One region of the Rhizobium sp. UFLA01-1127 genome, then DNA from elsewhere that is predicted to be linked to it. Evidence: predicted binding sites of a transcription regulator. Region 1 holds the regulator's gene; the other holds the start of a gene.
What was found. Region 1 encodes PhoB, which activates phosphate uptake and scavenging genes when phosphate is short. Its sites were predicted from a motif close to TGTCATNNANCTGTCAT; they were not measured.
Positions count from the first base shown of each region.

Region 2: the regulator PhoB is predicted to act here: its motif matches at 1,856-1,872, upstream of pstS (phosphate ABC transporter substrate-binding protein PstS).

Region 1 is NZ_JAUQTZ010000055.1:3,441-6,738, forward strand. It holds gene Q4Q11_RS15655 (aspartate aminotransferase family protein) at 1-604, opposite strand, end outside; gene Q4Q11_RS15660 (GcrA family cell cycle regulator) at 1,028-1,555, shown strand; gene phoB (phosphate regulon transcriptional regulator PhoB) at 1,703-2,386, opposite strand; gene phoU (phosphate signaling complex protein PhoU) at 2,418-3,131, opposite strand; gene pstB (phosphate ABC transporter ATP-binding protein PstB) at 3,184-3,298, opposite strand, start outside.
Region 2 is NZ_JAUQTZ010000223.1:2,128-5,425, reverse strand. It holds gene pstC (phosphate ABC transporter permease subunit PstC) at 1-632, opposite strand, end outside; gene pstS (phosphate ABC transporter substrate-binding protein PstS) at 709-1,734, opposite strand; gene Q4Q11_RS30490 (cupin domain-containing protein) at 1,993-2,337, opposite strand; gene Q4Q11_RS30485 (abortive infection family protein) at 2,763-3,298, shown strand, end outside.

The sequences.
Region 1 (3,298 bases):
GTCCGCGCAGGAATTCGTTGGTGGCCGGGCGGATGCCGCCCTCGCCCTGTACTGGCTCGATCAGGATCGCGGCCGTCGCCTCGGTGATCGCGGCACGCACGGCATCGAGATCGCCGAACTGCACCTGATCGAAGCCCGGCGCCTTCGGGCCGAAGCCCTCGATGTACTTTTCCTGACCGCCGGCGGCGATCGTCGCGATGGTGCGGCCGTGGAAGGCGCCCTCGAAGGTGATGATGTGGAACTTTTCGGGATGCCCCTTGGCGAATTGATAGCGCCGCGCCGTCTTGATGGCGCATTCCAGTGCCTCGGCACCGGAGTTGGTGAAAAATACCTTGTCGGCGAAGGTCGCCTCCGTCAGCCGCTTCGACAGCTTCTCCTGACCGGGCACTTCGTAGAGGTTGGACAGATGCCAGACCTTATCGGCCTGTGCCTTCAGCTCCGCGACGAGATGGGGATGCGCATGGCCGAGAGAATTGACGGCAACGCCGGCTGCGAAATCGAGGTAGCGTTCGCCATTTTCGGTAACCAGCCAGACGCCCTCGCCTCGCTCAAACCGCAGCGGAGCGCGCAGATAGGTGTCATAAAGCGGCGTGGTCTCGGCCATGGCCATATCTCCTGATCACAACTTTAAGGACCGATCGCTTCCATTTGATGAAACAGGCCCGAAAAAATCAAAAATGCCGCCTTGCGGCGGCTCGGGCACTATTGATGTTTTGCACCGCGATGTCAACAAAACTGGCGTTTAGCAGGTGCGAGAAAGCGCTTGCGGGCAAAAGAGATGGGTTCGGCGGCGGCTATTGCAGAAATGCCACGCCGGGACAGCAAGTTGGGGAAAACCTCGAAATCGATTCCTCAAGATTCCCGCGACTCTTGTCACGGAGTCAGCCTCACACTAGGTTAAAAAGCAATTGCTAGACTGCATGCGGCGGAACTAGTCACCACAATTTTAGAGCGTTTCGCGCCTCGTTTCCATGCGAGGCAATGGTGAGGGATTCTGCCATCGGAAACGCGACAGCGGAGACAGGGCATGAATTGGACAGACGAACGCGTCGAGAAGCTGAAAAAGCTATGGTCCGAAGGGTTGAGCGCCAGCCAGATCGCTGCGCAGCTTGGCGGAGTGAGCCGTAATGCCGTTATCGGCAAGGTACACCGCCTCAACCTTCCCGGCCGAGCGAAGGCAGGCGGCACGACAACCGCGGCGCGCACGCCGAAGCGCAGCGCCACAGCTCCTCGCGCCACGAGCTACGGATCGCGCGTTGCCACCCGCACCGTAATCACCCGCCAGCAGGGTGCAACCATGCTGAAGGAAGAGATCGAGGTTGATTCCGTCAACGAAATCCAATATCGCCCGGCTGCAAACGTCGTCGTTCCGATCTCCCGCCGGCTTGGCTTGACGGAGCTGACGGAACGCACCTGCAAGTGGCCAGTCGGCGATCCGCTGAAGGACGATTTCCACTTCTGCGGCAATGACAGCCCGGATTCGTCGCCTTACTGCACCTATCACCAGCGCATGGCATACCAGCCGGTGCATGATCGCCGCCGAAACAACGGTTAAGCGTCACATTGTGCAGCAGATTTAAAGCGCTACAGCGACCTTTGCGCGCCACATATGGTGCGCGGCGCTGCAAATGAGAAACGGGCCACTCGAGGCCCGTTTTTCTATTTCCGCCGCTATGTAGTGATGCCCGAGCGGCCTTGCCGCTCAGGCTTCCATGGAATAGCCCGCGCCGCGAACGGTGCGGATGACATCCTGCATATTGGAGAAATTGAGCGCCTTGCGCAGGCGGCCGACATGAACGTCGACAGTGCGTTCGTCGACGTAGATATCGTGGCCCCAGACACCGTCGAGCAACTGTGAGCGCGAGAAGACGCGGCCCGGCGAGGACATCAGGAATTCCAGCAGGCGGAATTCCGTCGGCCCCAGCCGCACTTCGCGGCTCTTGCGGTGGACACGGTGAGTTTCGCGGTCCAGCTCGATATCGCCGCAACGCAACACCGTGGAGAGAACCTCCGGGCGGGCACGGCGCAGCATCGCCTTGACGCGAGCCATCAGCTCCGGCGTCGAGAACGGCTTGACGACGTAGTCGTCCGCGCCGGTGGAAAGGCCACGCACGCGCTCGCTTTCCTCGCCGCGGGCGGTCAGCATGATGATCGGCAGGCGCTCGGTCTCCGGCCGCATGCGCAGCCGGCGGCAGAGCTCGATACCGGACACGCCGGGGAGCATCCAGTCGAGGATCAGGAGATCGGGGATGCGCTCCTGGAGACGCAGCTCGGCCTCATCGCCTCTGAGGATCGTATCTACCTCGAAGCCTTCAGCCTCGAGATTGTAGCGCAGCAGAACGCTGAGCGCTTCCTCGTCTTCTACAACAGCAACTCTCGGAACCATGCGCCTATGGTCTCCTTTCTTCGCTTCCAAATTATTCCGTCACCGCGCCGACGGTGTTGGCGGTATCATCCTTCGGGCGCTCGCCTTCCGGCTGAGCACCAGTCGCCATGTAATAGATCGTCTCGGCGATGTTGGTGGCATGGTCGCCGATGCGCTCGATGTTCTTGGCGCAGAAGAGAAGATGCGTGCAGGTGGTGATGTTGCGCGGATCTTCCATCATGTAGGTCAGCATCTCGCGGAAGAGCGAGGTATACATGGCGTCGATTTCCTCGTCGCGTTCGCGGATCGACACGGCCTTGTCCGGCGAGCGGGTGGCGTAAACGTCCAGAACTTCCTTGAGCTGGCTCAATGCCAGTTCGGAGAGATGCTCGATGCCGCGGGCAAGACGGCGGGGGACGCCGGTGCCCTGTACGGCAATGACGCGCTTTGCAGTGTTCTTGCCGAGATCGCCGACGCGCTCCAGATCGGAGGCGATGCGGATCGAGCCCATGATTTCGCGAAGGTCGGCGGCCATCGGCTGACGGCGGGCGATCGTGACGATCGCCTTGTCGCCGACTTCGCGCTCGGCATGGTCGAGAACCACATCGTCGGAGATGACCTTCTGGGCCAGGGCCGCGTCGCTGTTGACCAGGGCGCGTACGCTGTCGCTGACCATCTGCTCGGCCAGGCCGCCCATTTCCGCAATGCGGCGCGTCAGGAACTTCAGGTCTTCGTCGTAGGCTGAGAGAATGTGAGTGGAGACCATTTTTTCTATCCTCAAAGTGAACTGTGTGAAAGGAGCCGCGCGCCTGACATCATCAACCAAAACGGCCCATGATGTAATCCTGCGTGCGGAAATCGTCGGGATTGGTGAACATCTTATCGGTGTCGTTCTCCTCGACCAGATGGCCGAGGTGGAACATTGCGGTGCGT
Region 2 (3,298 bases), on a different contig from region 1:
CGCAGCATCGGCGGCACTGTGCTGAACACGTCGCGCGAGATCGCGGTGATGAACGGCAGGATCATGACGGCGAGCACGAGGCTTGCCGTCAGCAGGCCGACACCCGGTGCCGGTGGCTGGAACAGCAAGCCGATTACCGGCACCTGCCCGACCGTCGCGATGAGGAAAGGCAGGATATAATTCTGCATCAGCGGCACGAGAATGAACAGGCCGACGATGCCGTAGATGATGGAGGGAACGCCCGCCAGAAGCTCGATGGCCGTGCTGATCGGACGGCGCAGGCTACCGGGGCAAAGTTCCGTGAGGAAGATGGCGATGCCGATGCCCAGGGGAACGGCAATCAGCATGGCGATGAACGAACTCACCAGCGTACCGACTACGGCAGGCACGGCGCCATAAATATCGGCCGGCGCGCTCCATTTGGTGCCCCAGAGGAACGACAGGCCAAAGGTTTGAAATGTAGGCAAGGCATCGATGACGAGAACCACAAGGATCGCCAGCAGCATAAGCACGACAAGAATGGCCGAGCCAAGCGTCATCAAATAGAAAATCCGATCCTGTATCCGGAATTTTCTGGTGGCGGCGGAAGTATTCACAGCCTGGAAGCCAGCCATCTGAGTCGCGTCAGCCATCGATTTCCCCTTGTCCTGTCACGAAAGGCGGACAGGGCAACACCCTGTCCGCCGCAACTTTCTCGGCTAGCACAAATTATTTCGTGCCGAACTCCGTCTTCCAAGACTTCTCGACGATCTCGACAACATTGTCCGGGATCGCAAGATAAGACAGGGCAGTCGCGTCCTTCTGGCCATGCTCATAAGACCACTTGAAGAACTTCAGTGCCTCTTCATTCTTAGCAGCATCGGCCGGCTTCTTGTAGAGCAGAACCCAGGTGGAGGCTGCAATCGGCCAGCTCTTTTCGCCCGGCTGATTGGTGATGATCAGGTTGAAGTTCTTGGCCTTGGCCCAATCGGCATTGGAAGCAGCAGCCTTGAACGTCTCGAGGCTCGGCTCGATGACCTTGCCGGCAGAGTTCTTCATCTTCGCGAAACCGATGTGGTTGGCGACGACATAGGAATATTCAACGTAGGAGATCGAACCAGCCGTCTGGTTGACGGTGGTGGAAACGCCTTCCGAACCCTTGGCGCCGAAACCAACCGGCCATTCAACAGCCGTGTTCGAGCCAACCTTTTCCTTCCATTCCGGCGAAACCTTCGCCAGGTAATCGGTAAAGTTGAAGGTCGTGCCCGAGCTGTCGGCGCGATAAACGACGGAGATCGGCGTGGAGGGCAGCTTTACTTCGGGGTTGAGAGCCTTGATGGCGGCATCGTCCCACTTGGCGATCTTGCCGAGGAAGATGTCGGCCAGCGTCTTGCCGTCGAGGACGAGTTCGCCCGGCTTTACGCCTTCGACGTTATAGGAAACGACGATACCGCCGGAGATCATCGGGAACTGGGCAATGCCGTTCTTTTCGAGGTCGGCGTCGCTCATCGGCTTGTCCGAAGCGCCGAATACGATGGTCTTGTCGAGGAGCTGCTTGATGCCAGCGCCCGAACCGACCGACTGGTAGTTGACGACATTGTTCGTCGCAGCCTTGTAGCCTTCTGCCCACTTGGACAGAACAGGCGCGATAAAGCTCGAGCCGGCGCCAGTGATGTCGGCAGCCATAGCCGAAGCAGCCATGGTGACGACCAGGCCAGCAGTCAGGCAAAGGGAACGGAGTTTCAGGTTAAGCATAGTAGACTCACTTCCTCAAGTGAATGAAAGGATGGCGAGCAGAAGATCGGCGCGAGGTCCCATGGTATATAACCTCCCCACCTGCATCTCCTGGCGACAGAGATGCCTCTAAAGACGCATTGTTTCAGTTTGATGACAGTTTAATGAAGCGGCGGTGACACAACCTGCGGCAAGCATGCGGCCGTTGGGGAACCACATGGAAAGGTTCGCATCCTTGGCAAGGGGCATCAGTCTTCACGTTTTGATTCAAGAGCATCCTCAGAGGCGGATCACATAGTCCTTGCAAGTCGTTTCAACGACTTCCCAGGTCCCTTTGAAGCCCGGCTTCAGGATCATGCGGTCGCCCGCGCGCAAATGAAAAGCCTCGCCACTGTCGGCCGTGACGATGGAGTAGCCTGAGAGGATGTTGAAGTATTCCCATTCGTCGTAGACGATCTTCCACTTTCCGGGCGTCGCCTCCCATATGCCGGCATAGAGGCCGCCGCCGGCCTCATCCAGGCTCCAGGTGCGGAAAGTCGGATCTCCCGAAACGAGACGATCCGCCGCCGGCGCACCCGTCTCCGGTTCGACGCCGTCTTCGTTCAGTCGCAGGTAAGTCGCCACGTCCTGCCTCCCATCAATCGTGTCTTGGCTGCGAAATACAAACTCCGCGAGCGCCGTCGAGACGTTCGCGGGCCGAAAGAAACATGAAACGTCTGATCAGCAGAGATGACCGAAAGGCTTTTCCAGCCTTTCGCAGGCGTCATCCTCAGATGTGGTTCGTCACATACGTCTGACAACACCCCTACTGAAATCATTGAGTTTCAACGGAGACGGGTTCACGTACGTGCGGACGTTTCTTCGCATATCTTTGCTCAGGTATGGGCCGTACGTCAAATACCCTTGACCAACTCTGCAACCAGAAGCTAATCCTCTGTTTTGTGGGCTGTTTTCACATCTGGACCTTGTACCGGACTGGCTGCGCCCGCCCTCCTCACCTTCGCAGTTCAAACCCCTCCGACCGAACAACGCCGTCATTCTGGATTGCCATGGCCAACACCTACGAACAGCTCGTCCCGCGTGCCGAAAGAGAGAAGCTCGAGCAGGCGCTCGACATGGGCGACGGCTATGTCCTCGGCTTCTCGGATCGCACCTTCAACGACTTCTTTTATGAAACCCTTGGCATCGATCCCGAGACCGAGAGCCGTCTCTTCGACGGCCGCGGCACGTCGAAGGCAAAACGGCTGAGGTCCTTCATTGAACGTGCACCTGCGTCGACCGTTGCAAAGCTTCTGCGCAGCTTGTGGGATTACCGTGGTTCAATTGCCACCCGTGACAGGACCCCACTTGAGCAAGCGTTGGAGACCAGCTTCTTCATCACTGTCGGCCGTTTTGAAGGTGTGAGCCAAGACATCGACACGTCCGCGATCGAGGCGTTCGAGCCCAACGAAACACTCGACGAATTGGTAGCATCGATCCGCCGTGATCTCGACGCCAAGAAGCCGCATGCCGCCTTGGATCGGCTGCATACGTATTGCATGAAGCGTTTCGGGTCTCTGGTGAGAAAGCATGGAGGTGGAGAGTG